Regions from separate parts of the Mesorhizobium sp. B2-4-6 genome, predicted to be linked through region 2. Evidence: riboswitches for the same ligand, from Rfam matches in the RefSeq annotation. Region 2 holds a riboswitch; the other holds the start of a gene.
The links. Region 2 has a riboswitch for S-adenosylmethionine ahead of FJ957_RS18945 (O-succinylhomoserine sulfhydrylase). Riboswitches for the same ligand answer to the same signal wherever they lie in the genome.
Positions count from the first base shown of each region.

Region 1: linked by a shared signal. The riboswitch ahead of FJ957_RS23165 (homoserine O-acetyltransferase) and the one ahead of FJ957_RS18945 (O-succinylhomoserine sulfhydrylase) in region 2 are both predicted to bind S-adenosylmethionine.

Region 1 covers NZ_VFVI01000010.1:133,671-140,785, reverse strand. The annotation lists gene FJ957_RS23185 (sugar ABC transporter substrate-binding protein) at 1-51, opposite strand, end outside; gene FJ957_RS23180 (ABC transporter permease) at 205-1,227, opposite strand; gene FJ957_RS23175 (phytanoyl-CoA dioxygenase family protein) at 1,365-2,117, opposite strand; gene FJ957_RS23170 (AraC family transcriptional regulator) at 2,306-3,160, shown strand; SAM riboswitch at 3,330-3,407, shown strand; gene FJ957_RS23165 (homoserine O-acetyltransferase) at 3,504-4,673, shown strand; gene metW (methionine biosynthesis protein MetW) at 4,753-5,370, shown strand; gene FJ957_RS23155 (glycosyltransferase family A protein) at 5,597-6,526, shown strand; gene FJ957_RS23150 (ABC transporter ATP-binding protein/permease) at 6,632-7,115, opposite strand, start outside.
Region 2 covers NZ_VFVI01000007.1:152,406-159,520, reverse strand. The annotation lists gene araD1 (AraD1 family protein) at 1-415, shown strand, start outside; gene FJ957_RS18950 (2'-deoxycytidine 5'-triphosphate deaminase) at 461-1,555, opposite strand; SAM riboswitch at 1,633-1,710, shown strand; gene FJ957_RS18945 (O-succinylhomoserine sulfhydrylase) at 1,767-2,957, shown strand; gene FJ957_RS18940 (ceramide glucosyltransferase) at 2,991-4,133, opposite strand; gene apaG (Co2+/Mg2+ efflux protein ApaG) at 4,454-4,846, shown strand; gene FJ957_RS18930 (Hsp33 family molecular chaperone) at 5,044-6,072, opposite strand; gene argF (ornithine carbamoyltransferase) at 6,196-7,107, opposite strand.

The DNA of each region.
Region 1 (7,115 bases), on a different contig from region 2:
CGCGGGAAGCAGGCTGAGCGCCGCCGCGAGAATGACATGTCTGATTTTCATGGATAGTCCTCCCTTTTCTGTTTGGCTTGATTGCCCTCAGAGCGTGATGCCGAAAAGTGTGCAGCGGTTTTCGGACGACATCATGCTCTATCTCTCTGATTTAGAACCGGATTCAGAATTCGGGTTGATGCGGCCTGAAACCTGAATCCGGTTCTAGGCCGCGCGGCGCGTTGTCCATTTGTCGATGCCGACGGCGATGATGATGACGAGGCCGATCATCAGCTCCTGCACGAAGGGCGACACGCCCATCAGAACAAGGCCGTTGCGCATCACGCCGATGATCAGCACGCCGAGTATGGTTCCAAGGATGGTGCCTTCGCCGCCCGACAGCGAGGCGCCGCCGACGATGGTCGCGGCAATGACGTCGAGCTCCAGCCCGAGGCCGGTGCGGCCGGCCTGCCCGCTGGGCAGAAAGGCGAGGCTGAGGATGCCGGCGAAGGCGGCGAGCAGCCCCATCAGCACGAAGGCCCAGATCTTCACGGTGTTGACGGAAATGCCCGACACGCGCGCCGCTTTGGCGCTGCCGCCCACGGCATACACCCGGAAGCCGAAGTTCGAATAGGAAAGCACCAGCCATGCCAGCACGGCGATGATGGCGAAGAGCACGAGCTGCATCGGAATGATGCTGAACAGATAGCCCTGACCCATGAAGTTGAAGGTGTCGAGAACGTCGGGAAGCGCGCCGTTGCGCGCGTTGACGGTGACGGGCTGGCCGTTGGTCAGGATGAGCGCGGCGCCGCGGACGATGCTGAGCATGCCGAGCGTGGCGATGAGCGAGGGCAGGCGGCCGTAGGTGGACAGGATACCGTTGACGACGCCGATGACGGCGCCGGCGAAGAGGCCGACCGCGAGCGCCGGCAACACCCCCCAGCCAGCGATGATCAGCATGCCGGTGGCAAGCCCGGAAAAGGCGTAGGTCGATCCGACGGACAGATCCACCTCGCCGGAGATCAGCACGAACGTCATGCCGACCGCCATGATCCCGAGGAGCGAAACCTGTCGGCCTATGTTCAAGAGGTTCAGCGACGTGAGGAAGGTGTCTGTCGCGAAGGTCAGGAACAAGCAGATCGCGACCAGCGCGATGAACACGCCAGCCTCACGGACCCGCAAGAGTCGCGACAATTCAAACCGGCCTGCGGCTGCCGCGCGCGCGCCGCTCCTGACCGTATCGGCCATCCCATTCCTCCCTCGACGGCGGCGCTACGGCTGCAGCCGTCCGTCGCTGTTCTTCATCTCCCCATCGATCCGCGGCCTGGGCCCAAGCCTGGTTCGATGTCCTCAAGGCCGGGCTTCTACCCGGTCGTGCTTGCTCATTAAGCCTGCTGGAAAGAACCGGCAGGCACCTTGCGCAATTGTTCGTAGTTGCCGTATTCGCGCACCTTCTTGAAGGGCGCGTTCTCGACCGCGTTGTAGGAGCAGATATAGCCCCAACGATACGTGTCCGAGCGGTTCGCGTCCGAACGGTGCAGCAGGTTGCCGTCGAAGACCAGGGCGTCGCCCGCCTCCATCTCGACATAGATGTGCTCGAAGCGCTTCAGGGCAGCTTCCAGGTGCTCATGCTCGACATTGGTCTGCTCGTTCTCGCGGATATGATTGAGGCGGCCGAGCTTGTGCGTGCCCTTGAGCACCTGAAGGCAGCCGTTTTCGCGGGTCGCCTTGTCGAGCGCGACGTAGATGCTCATCATTTCCGGTGCCAGGCAGCCGTAATTGTACCAGTAGCCGAAGTCCTGGTGCCATTCCCATGCGCCGCCTTCGTTGGGCTGCTTCATCGTCATCTTGTGGCTGTAGAGGTAGATCGGCTTGCCGACGGCGTCCTCGGCCAGATCGACCATGCGCTCGTCGCGGGCCAGCAGGCCGTATTTGTCGTCCTCGGCCTTGGTCCACATCTTCAGCAGCGTGGTCTTGCCTTCCTTGTCGCCCTTGGACATCACGCCGCCCTTGCTCTGCTCCTCCTCGAGCTGCTTGCGGGCGTGGTCGCGGAAGTTGGCGACTTCGCCGGCGCCCAGCAGGCCACGGCGAATGATGTAGCCGTCGCGCGCGTAAAGCTCGGCTTCATGTCTGGTCATGGCAAGCATCGGTATTCTCCCTAGAATCCCAAGGCGTCCCGCGATGCGGCACGGGCGCCCCTGAACCTTTTTGAAGGCCCGGTCCCGATCGGCTTCCGGCCGGAATTCCCAGGCTCTTGAGGAGAATTTAGCCCCTCCGCCGGGGAACAAAATGGACAAAGGGAACGTATTTTTTGTATAAAACGCGCATGCAAAAAAGAACGTCCGTAATTGAGAGTTTCCACTATGTGCCAGCCCCGGCCTGGACCCGCGCCGCATTCAGCGTGCTGCGCGCCGGAAAAGTCGCCGCCGGGCCGGATTACCGGATAGAACGCGCCATCTATGCGGGACAGGACATCCTCTATTGCCTTGCGGGCGCCGGCTATGTCGAAACGCTTGGGCAAAGGATAGATGTCGGTGCTGGTCAACTGGTCTGGATGGCGAACGAGGCGCCGCACGTCCATTCCGCTGATCCCCGGGATCCTTGGACGGTACTTTGGTTCAGGCTGGACGGGCCGGAGCCCGCCATCCTGCGGCGCAAGCTGTTCGGAGAGGGCACGCCGCGCGCCAGCTTCGCCGAGGGAGCGACTCCGGTCCCATGGTTCGAGCGCCTGTTTGCCGCGCTGCGCCGCCGCGACGCCAGCCTTGACCTGCGCCTTTCGCAATTGGTTGCCGAATTCCTGCTCCTGATCGATCGCGCGTTGGCGGGCCCCGATAGTGACGACCTGCCGAAACCGCTCGCTTCCGGTATCGAAGCGATGCGCGGAGCGCTCGGCTTTGCGTGGAACGCGTCGGCCCTGTCAGCCGTCACCGGGCTCGGGCCGTCGCAGACCCGGCGGATGTTTCAGCGCTATCTTCGCACCAGCCCGCACCAGTGGCTGATGCGCGAGCGGTTGATGCACGCGCAGTCGCTGCTCGTGCAGGACGACCAGCCGATCGCGGAGATTGCCGAGACGTGCGGCTTTTGCGACGTCTATCATTTCGGCCGCGAATTCCGGCGATCCGTTGGCATTTCGCCTTCGGCCTGGCGGCGCAGCGAACTGGGTGTTGCGTCGAAGCGCTGAACAGATTCCGCGAAGGCGTCACACGGCTTTCCGGAAAGAAACTGCGGCAGGATAGGCAGGCCATGTGTTGGCTTGGCAGGAAATGGCCTGCTTGGGTGCTGTGAACCGACTGGAGCGCCGCGAGGAGGCTACCCGTTGACGAAGAGCGGCACTGGTCCTAGAAGAACTGCCAGACTTCCGTGGTGATTTGGCCGGTCGGCTTGCAGCCACGTTAAACAACTCGCTAAAGGGCCGTTTGCAACCTGTAACCGGCTTTGCGACGGCAATGCCGGTTTTTTGTTGTCCGCTGCCGGCCGGACACCGCGTCGGGACGAGACCGATGCGGGACAGGATGAGGATGGACATGGCCGCTCAGCGCGTTGCAAGGACCAAGGACGAGGCCGACCATCCGTCGAGCCCGGTGCTGCAGTTCGGCCCCGACAAGCCGCTGAAGCTCGACGCCGGCACCATCCTTTCGCCTTTCCAGATCGCCTACCAGACCTACGGCACGCTCAACGACGCGCGCTCCAACGCCATCCTCGTCTGCCACGCGCTGACGGGCGACCAGCACGTCGCCAACACCAATCCGGTGACCGGCAAGCCGGGCTGGTGGGAAGTGCTGATCGGCCCAGGCAAGATCATCGACACCAACCGCTTCTTCGTCATCTGCGCAAACGTCATCGGCGGCTGCCTCGGCTCGACCGGCCCGGCCTCGACCAACCCTGCCACCGGCAAGCCTTACGGGCTCGACCTGCCGATCATCACCATCCGCGACATGGTGCGCGCGCAGGCGATGCTGGTCGATCATTTCGGCATCGAAAAGCTGTTTTGCGTGCTTGGCGGCTCGATGGGCGGCATGCAGGTTCTGGAATGGGCGGCGAGCCATTCCGAGCGTGTGTTCTGCGCCCTGCCGATCGCCAGCGGCGCCCGCCATTCCTCGCAGAACATCGCGTTCCATGAAGTCGGCCGACAGGCCGTCATGGCCGATCCGGAGTGGCACGGCGGCAAATATCTCGATTTCGGCAAGCGGCCGGAAAAGGGGCTTGCCGTCGCGCGCATGGCCGCTCACATCACCTACCTTTCGGAAGCAGCGCTCCACCGCAAGTTCGGCCGCAATCTGCAGGACCGCGAGGCGCTGACCTTCGGCTTCGACGCCGATTTCCAGATCGAAAGCTATCTACGCCACCAGGGCATGACCTTCGTCGACCGCTTCGACGCCAACTCCTACCTCTATCTGACCCGCGCGATGGACTATTTCGACCTTGCCGCCGATCACGGCGGGCGCCTCGCCGACGCCTTCGCCGGCACCAAGACGCGCTTTTGCCTGGTCTCCTTCACCAGCGACTGGCTGTTCCCGACCGAGGAGAGCCGGTCGATCGTGCATGCCTTGAACGCGGCGGGCGCTTCCGTCTCCTTCGTCGAGATCGAGACCGATCGCGGCCACGACGCCTTCCTGCTCGACGAGCCGGAGCTGTTCGCGGCCATCAACGGCTTCATCGCCTCTGCCGCCCGCGCCAGGGGGCTCAGCCTGTGACCCCGAACCGAAGGTCAGCGAACGCAGAAAGTTGCGGACTTTTCGGAGCGCGATCGCGCGTCATGCAGGAGGCAAGGCCATGAGCGTCAATCGCGCCCAGCGTGTCGACCTCGAGGTCGTCACCGATCTCATCCCGGCCAATTCGCGCGTCCTCGATGTCGGCTCGGGCGACGGCGTGCTTCTGGAGCTCCTGCAGGATACCAAGCAGGTCGACGGCCGCGGGCTGGAACTGTCGCAGCGCGGCGTCAATGAATGCGTGGCGCGCGGGCTATCGGTTATCCAGGGCGACGCGGACACGGATCTGAAATTCTACGCCGACAAGGGCTTCGACTTCGTCGTGCTGTCGCAGACGCTGCAGGCGACGCGCAACCCGAAGGTCGTGCTCGACGAGCTGCTTCGGATCGGCAACCGGGCCATCGTCTCCTTCCCCAATTTCGGCCACTGGCGCGTGCGCTTTTCGCTGCTGATCAAGGGCAGGATGCCGGTCACCAAGGACCTGCCCTACTCCTGGTACGACACGCCCAACATCCACTTCTGCACCATCCGCGACTTCGTCAACCTGTGCGAGGAACTCGGTGCGACCGTCGAGAGAGCAACCGCGCTCGACGCCAACGGCCAGAAGATCGGCCTGTCAATGCCCTGGTGGTTCTGGAATTTCTTCGGCCAGCAGGCGGTGTTTTTGTTGAGGCGGGGCTGACGCTGCTTACCGGCTGCGGATGCTCAACGCCGTCAATCAAGATCGCAGCGAACAGTGTTGCCTTTAAACCGCGACGGGCAAAAAACAGGCCTCCGTCAAGACACATCGACGTGACAGCGGCGGCCGTTTTCTGTAGCTTCAACACATATATCCTGGGACGGGCATGCAGAGCGAGCGGCGGCAAATTCAATCAGCGACTTCAATGCCCGGACATAGCGGAAATCAGATGCCGACCGACACGGTTCCGCTGATCTCAGTGATCACGCCGACCCACAACCGGCGCAGTCAGGTTGTGCGCGCGGTGGAAAGTGTTCTCGCCCAGACACTTACCCGCTTCGAGCACATCGTGGTCGACGACGGTTCGACCGACGGGACGGCCGCCGCGCTGGCCCAAATCCGCGACCCGAGGCTGATCTATGTCGGCGCCAAATGGCGCGGCGCGAATGCCGCGCGAAATGCGGGCATTGAGCGCGCGCGGGCACCGGTCGTGACCTTCCTCGATTCGGACGACGTCTATCTGCCGGATCGGCTGGAGCGGACGCTGGCGCGCTTCGACCAGAATCCCTCGCTCGAAGTCCTCATCAGCTCGTTCTTGTCGCTGAAAGGCAGCCGCAGCACCAAATGCATCAATCGCGACGCTTTCCTCGACAAGGGCACGCTGCAGCGTGCCCTGGTCTCGCAGACCATCTTCATTGCCGGCTCGGCGATCACCGCAAGGCACGAGTCGCTGCTCGCGATCGGCGGCTATGACAGCGACATCACGCGCATGCAGGATCGCGAATTGCTGCTGCGCTTTGCCCAGCGCAGCGGCGCCTTGCTGTCCGAGGACATCGACTGGAAGAAGTACAATTCGGAGAATTCGATCTCCGGCCGCCGCGACGGCTATGTCGAGGCCTACGCCAGTCTGATCGACAAGCATCCTTATATCGCCGACCGCTATCCCGACGTTCCGCCTTACATGATCGCGCGCCAGATCATCGCCGATATCCTCAAGGGCAGGTTGCCGCAGGCGTTTTCGGGCTATCACGCCAACCGGTCGTCCAAGTCGCTCGGCTACTCGCCCGCCGAACTCTTGCGCGGCTATGTCGTCGGCCGCCGCTGGCGGCGCGACTGCTACGACGAGTTCCGCGCCAAATATGGCGCCCGGGCGGTCTGATTGCCTCCTTGACACGACGCCGACGAAAACCGCTGCACATTTTTCCGTCAGGAACTGCGTGAAAACAAAGAGATAGAGCCGTTTTCCGCGAAACGGTGAAACGCCCTATGCTTCAGTGGATTCCTTCTTGCGGCGAGCCACCGGAGGCGGCGGTTCGATCGCCCCTGCCCTGACTCGCGCGGGTTTCAGCGCCGGCGCGCCGGTATCCTTGACGATGTTCAGCGAGCGCGGAAAAAACTGATTGTTGTGCTGACCACGTCCGATATTGACGATCGCGGTTTCGGGCAGGCGCTTCTGAAGCATAGCCAGAACCCGCCGCAACGTCGGCCCGTCGAACGCATCGAGCGCCTCGTCGATGATTACCCATTTCGGCTTGCGCAAGGCGAGCCTGGCGAAAGCCAGCGCCCGTTGTTCGTCGTCGCCCAACTCACGCTCCCAACGCCCGCTGCGGTCGAGCGAGGATGACAGCCGTTCGAGGCCAACCTCGGCAAGCACCGCCGAAATTTCGGTATCGCTGGCCGGGGCCTCGCCGTTCGGATGATCGAGCACCTCGCGCAACGTGCCGGCCGGAAAATAGGGCACGCGCGGC
Region 2 (7,115 bases):
GTTTTCCGACCACGTGACGGAGCGGGTGAACTACCTGTTCCTTGCCCATTCCAAGCTGCGCAACGCCTCGTTCGGCCCCGAGATCCTGATCGGCGACCTGCCGGCCGACATCCGCGGCGCATCGCGCATCTGGCGCGACGGCAAGCTGCTTTGGGAGAAGCCGTTCCTGTCGGGCGAAGCGAACATGTCGCACACCATCGCCAATCTCGAGCATCACCATTTCAAATATTCGGCCTTCCGCCAGCCGGGCGACGTGCATGTGCACATGTTCGGCACGGCGACGCTGTCGTTTGCCGACGGCATCAGGACCGAGGCCGGCGATATGTTCGAGATCGAGGCGCCGGATTTCGGCCTGCCGCTGCGCAATCCGCTGGAGATCGAAAAGCCGGTCAAGGTGGCGGTGAAGGCGTTGTGAGAGCGTGATCTCCCCCAAGGGGAGATCAGCAGCTCAGACCTTAGACTAGCGCGCGGCGCGAAAATGCTTGGAGAGCTTCAGGCCCTGCGCCTGGTAGTTCGAGCCGAGGTCGCTGCCGTAAAGCGCCTGCGGCCGCTGCAGCATGTGCTCGTAGATGAGGCGGCCGACGATCTGGCCGTGATCGAGGATGAACGGCACTTCGTGGCTGCGCACTTCCAGCACCGCCCGGCTGCCGCTGCCGCCGGCGGCGGAGTGGCCGAAGCCCGGGTCGAAGAAGCCGGCATAGTGGACGCGGAATTCACCGACCAGCGGATCGAAAGGCGTCATCTCGGCGGCATAGAGCGGCGGCACATGCACGGCTTCGCGGCTGACCAGTATGTAGAATTCGTCGGGGTCGAGCACGAGTTCGCCGGCGCCGCTCTTGTAGATCGGCTCCCAGAAATCGACGACATCCTGCGCGGCGCGCTTGTCGACATCGACGAGGCCGGTGTGGTGCTTGCCGCGGTAGCCGACAAGGCCGTCCTTGTCGCCGTCGAGGTCGATGGAGAGCGCGATGCCGCCGCCTGAAATATTGGGCGGCTCGGTGGCGACCAGCATCTCGGCGCGGTGAAGGTCGCGCAGCTCGCTCTCCGACAGCACCGCGTTGCCGGTGCGAAAACGGATCTGCGACAACCGCGAGCCGGCCCGCACGACGATCGGGAAGGTGCGCGGGCTGACTTCGAGATAGAGCGGCCCGTGATAGCCGGCGGCGATCTTGTCGAACTCGTGGCCGCGATCGGTCATCACCCGGGTGAAGATGTCGAGCCGCCCGGTCGAGCTCTTGGGATTGGCGGAAGCGGACACATTCGAGGGCAGCGCCAGGCTTTCGAGCAGCGGCACGATGTAGACGCAACCCGTCTCCAGCACCGCGCCCTCGGCGAGGCTGAATTCATGCAACTTCAGCCGCTCGAGCTTGTCGGCTACCCGATGATCGGGGCCGGGCAGGAAGGAGGCGCGCACGCGGAAGGCCGTGTCGCCGAGCCTCAGGTCAAGGCTGGCCGGCTGGATCTGGTTGGTGTCCAGCGCGCGCGGCGACTTCAGCGCGCCGGACTGGAACAGCGCGGAAATATCCTGGTCGGGAAGAATGCCTGTCTGCCGCAAAGTCTTACTCCGCTCTGCTGGTACAAACCTCTTAATGAAGCCGGCAATTGACGCAAGCGCGGCGCGGGTCTAAAGGGTCGTTATCCCGTGGTGATTTGGCCGGTCGGCTTGCAGCCACGTTAAACAAGTCGCTAAAGGACCGTCGAGCCGCAAGGCTATATGGACCGGTTGCGACTTCGCGGCCGGTTTTTTTGTGTCTGGAAGCAGGGCTATGAGCACCAAGAAGCGCAACTGGAAACCTCAGACGGCACTCGTGCATGCCGGAACGCTGCGTTCCGGCTTCGGCGAGACATCCGAGGCGATGTACCTCACCCAGGGCTATGTCTACGAGACGGCGCAAGCCGCGGAAGCCCGCTTCAAGGGCGAGGAGCCCGGTTTCATCTATTCGCGCTACGCCAACCCGACGGTCGACATGTTCGAAAAGCGCATGTGCGCGCTCGAAGGCGCCGAGGATGCCCGCGCTACCGCTTCCGGCATGGCGGCCGTCTCAGCCGCGTTGCTGTGCAGCGCCAAGGCCGGCGACCATATCGTTGCGGCGCGCGCCCTGTTCGGCTCCTGTCGCTGGGTGGTCGAGACGCTGGCGCCGCGCTACGGCATCCAGGCGACGCTGGTCGACGGCACCGACATCGCCAATTGGGAAAAGGCGATAAGGCCGAACACCAAGCTGTTTTTCCTCGAAAGCCCGACCAATCCGACGCTGGAAGTGGTCGACATCGCCGCGGTTGCCAAGCTCGCCAATTCGATCGGCGCGCGCGTGATCGTCGACAATGTCTTCGCCACGCCGCTGCAGCAGAAGCCGCTGCAGCTCGGCGCCCATATTGTCGTCTATTCGGCGACCAAGCACATAGACGGCCAGGGCCGTTGCCTTGGCGGCGTCATCCTGTCCGACAAGAAATGGATCGACGAGAACCTGCACGACTATTTCCGCCACACCGGCCCCAGCCTGTCGCCCTTCAACGCCTGGACGCTGTTGAAAGGCCTGGAGACGCTGCCGCTGCGCGTGCGCCAGCAGACCGAGAGCGCCGGCAAGATCGCGGATTTCCTCGCCGGCCGATCGGAGATCGCCCGCGTCATCTATCCGGGCCGGGCCGACCACCCGCAGGCCGATATCGTCAAGAAGCAGATGTCGGGTGGCTCGACGCTGATCTGCCTCGACGTCAAGGGCGGCAAGCAGGCGGCCTTCGCCTTGCAGAACGCGCTCGACATCGTGCTGATCTCGAACAATCTCGGCGACGCCAAGAGCCTGATCACCCATCCGGCGACGACCACGCACAAGAACCTGAGCGACGACGCGCGGGCCGAACTCGGCATCGGGCCGGGCACGCTCAGGCTCTCCGTCGGCCTGGAGGACGCCGACGATCTGCTGGAGGACATCGAGCAGGCGCTGAAGGCGGCCAAATAAGACCTGTAGCGGCGACCGTCGCTACACAGGACTTCAGGCAAGCTCCTCCAGTTCGGTCATCGCCTTGGTGCGGATGGTCATGGCATTGCCGCGCCATTCGACGGCGCCGCCGAACCAGGCGCGCACCCAGATGGCCGGAAGCATCGCGTCGCGCGTGAGCATCGCGGTGACGCTGCGCGGCGACAGGTACCAGCCTTTTGCCCAGGCAAGCAGGCATTCCGGCAGATAGGCGGCCGCGAGCACGCAGAGCGCCGTGGTCGGCAGGCTGACGCCGGCCGTTGCGGCCGAAATCAGCGCGAGAAGCAGCGGCATCGCGGCGCCGGTCAGGATCTCCGGCGCGAAGAACAGCGGGAAGGTGACGCGGCGCAGCCGCGCCCAGCGCGCCTGGCGTGACCATATCTCGGCGAGCCGGCGCTGGCCGAGCGGCTGCTCGAAAGGCGAAGCGACGAGATTGACGCGCAGGCCCAGGCTGTTGACCAGCTTGGTGGCGGCCGCGTCCTCGGCGATCTCGGCGGCCAAAGCCTGGATACCGCCATTGGCATCGAGCATCGGCTTGTTCCACAGCATGCTCTTGCCTTGGGCGAAGCCGAGCCCAAGCGCCTCGCCGGCATACTGCCAGCGCGCCTGCAGCGTGTTGAGGAAAGCGCATTCGACTTCGGCCCAAAACCTGTCCGGCCGCGAGCCGACCGGCGTCGAGCAGACGAGGCCGGTATCCGGGCGCCATGCCGCCATCAGGTGCTGGACATAGTCCCTCGGCATCAGCACGTTGGAATCGGCGAGGACCACCCAATCGTGCCGCGCAGCCTGCCAGCCCTTTATGCAGTTGTTGAGCTTGGGATTGGCGCTGACGCGGTCGTCACCGATCAGGAGCCGCGCCGGCACCTTCGGATAGCGCGCGATCGCGGCATCGATCAGCTTGACCACCGGGTCTTCGGCATGCGCGACGCAGAAGATCAGCTCGTAGCGCGGCCAATCGAGCGAGAAGGCGCGCTGCAAGGTCTCCTGCGTGAACGGCTCGACGCCGCGCGACGGAACGATGATCGAGACCGGCTGCGCGGCGGCCGGCGGCGCAATGATATGCCGCCGCTTCAGCCGCGACGAGGCGAGCAGGATGCTGGCGAGATTGGAGAAAAGAAGGGCTGACGAAGCCAGGCCGGCTGCGAGAGTCAGTTCCATCGAGATCTGGTCACTCCTGATAGAGAGTTTCACCGTTTCACGGAAGCGGCGAACCACTCTATCTCCCTGTTTTTACGCAATTCCGGACGGAAAACCGCTCACACTTTTCCTGGAATTGCCCTGGGCCGCACGCGGCCGTTTCATCAGTTACACAGCGTCCGAGTCGCCCGGCACGGTTTGTGCACACCAACATTGTCATGTGTCACTTAAATGACATTGTTTTTCGGCACCTGCGCTTACAAGGCTGGCAGGATGGTCGGCGCTACGTCTAACAAGAGCGGAGCGTGACATATATTCCGCAGCGGCAACCGGAGTGGCCCATGTATCGCGCAGTGACGCGCAACATCGAAGTGCTGGTCAGGCCCTTCTTTCTGGAGGACCGCTCCGATCCATCCGAGAACCGCTATGTCTGGGGCTATCAGGTGACGATCGACAACCGCTCCGACGAGTTCGTGCAGCTTGTGTCGCGCTACTGGCACATCACCGATGGTCGGGGCCGGGTCGAGGAGGTGCGCGGCGCTGGCGTCGTCGGCGACCAGCCGGAACTCAATCCCGGCGACAGCTACCAGTACACCTCGGGCTGCCCGCTCTCGACGCCGTCGGGCATCATGGTCGGCCATTACACGATGCGCAACGGCCGCGGCGAGACGTTCGATATCGCCATTCCGGCTTTCTCGCTCGATATGCCGGGGACAAGGCGCACGGTGAATTAAGCGACAGCGTCTTTCTCCCCGTTCACGAGGAGAAATGCCCGGCAGGGCAATGAGGGACAGCGCCGACTTCTCGAGATTGCCTTCGAGCTCGACGAAAGCCTTGAGGTGCCGGCGTAATCTTCTTCGAGGTTGGCGCCGCCCCTCATCCGTCATTTCGTGACACCTTCTCCCCGTGAAACGGGGAGAAGGAAAGGTTCCTACTTCACGAATTCGGCGGGGTCGAAGTCGTATTGCGTCGAGCAGAACTCGCAGGCGACATGGATGCCGCCGTCTTCGGTCGAGTCCTTGATCTCCTCGGCCGAAAAGCCTTCGAGAATGCCGCGGATCTTGTCGCGCGAGCAGGAGCACTGGTCGGCGACAGGCACGCCGCGGAAGACGCGCACGCCGTGTTCGTGGAACAGCCGATAGAGCAACCGCTCGGCGCCCACCGTCGGGTCGATCAACTCGGTCGGCTCGATCGTGCCGAGCAGCGCCAGCAACTCCTGCCAGGAATTGTCGGCCGGGTGGTCCGCGACGTCACGCGGATCGCCGTCGCCACCGGAAATATCGGGGACGCGCATGCGCTCCGGCGATTGCGGCAGGAATTGCGCCAGGATGCCGCCGGCGCGCCACTGCTCGCGCGCGCCGGCCGGGCCGGGCGTGACCAGCTTGGCGACCGACATCTTGATCTCGGTCGGGATCTGCTCCGACTGCCGGAAATAGGTGCGCGCGGCATCCTCCAGCGAGGTGCCGTCGAGCTGGACGATGCCCTGGTAGCGCTGCGTATGCGCGCCCTGGTCGATGGTCAAGGCCAAGACGCCGTCGCCAAGCAGCGTCTGCTGCGAGGTCTCGCCGGCGGCGGTCAGCGCCTGCAGCCGGTCGGCATCGAAGCGCGCGTAGGCGCGCAACGCATGCGGCGTGGTGAAATCAGCCACCAGCATGTCGACCGGACCGTCGGTGCGGGTCTGCAGGATGAACTTGCCTTCGAATTTCAGCGACGTGCCCAGCAGCACGGTGAGCACGCAGGCTTCCGCCAGCAGGCGGGCGACCGGCTCGGGATAATTGTGGCGGCTCAGAATAGCGTCGAGCATCGGCCCGAGCTGCACGGTGCGGCCGCGCACATCGAGCGGCGCGACCTCGTAAGGCACGACGTGATCGTCGCCGGCGAAGCCGAATTCACCGAGTTGGGGTTTATGTTCAGCCAAGATCTGGGTTTCCAACATGACAATACTCCGGGGCGCAGCCATGCCGCCCGGTGAGCCGCATGCGTCGAAGCGCGTTCAATTTACGTGATGGCCCGCAAATAGGCATCACATATCCCCAGATCAAGTTGAGCCCGATCGGGCCGGAAGCGGTCAGCTCGGCCCTTCTCAAGCGCCCAGGCACCAGGCCAGCACCGCCTTCTGGGCGTGCAGCCGGTTCTCGGCCTCGTCGAAGACCACCGAATGCGGCCCGTCGATCACCTCGTCGGTGACCTCCTCGCCGCGATGCGCCGGCAGGCAGTGCATGAACAAAGCATCGGGCCTGGCCTTTGCCATCAGCGCCGCATTGACCTGATAGGGCAGGAAGACGTTGTGGCCGCGGGCGCGATGCTCTTGGCCCATCGAGACCCAGCTGTCGGTGACGACGCAGTCGGCCTTGTCGACGGCCTCCTCGGCGGACCTGGAAAACCGGACTTTGCCGCCATTGGCTTTCGACCAGTCGACATATTTCTCGAAAGGCTCGCTGCCTTCCGGCACAGCGACATTGAGGCTGAAGCGGAACCGCGCCGAGGCTTCCAGGAGCGAATGCAGCACATTGTTGCCGTCGCCGGTCCAGGCGAAGGTCTTGCCGGCCACCGGCCCGCGATGTTCCTCAAAGGTCATGATGTCGGCCATGAGCTGGCAGGGGTGCGTGTCGTCGGTCAGCCCGTTGATCACCGGAACGGTGGCGTTCTCGGTGAGCTCCAGCAGCCGGTCATGCGAGGTGGTGCGGATCATGATGGCGTCGACGTAACGCGACAGCACCTTTGCCGTGTCGGCGATCGTCTCCGACCGGCCGAGCTGCATCTCGGTGCCGGTCAGCATGATGGTCTCGCCGCCGAGCTGGCGCATGCCGACATCAAAGGATACGCGCGTGCGCGTCGACGGCTTGTCGAAGATCATGGCCAGCACCTTGCCATCGAGCGGTTTTGAACGCTCGCCCGCCTTGAGCCTGGTCTTTCGCGCCACCGCGTCGTCCAGCATGATGCGCAGGTCGCCCGCCGAAACGGCGGATAGATCGGTGAAGTGGCGAACGCTCATCGGCAGGT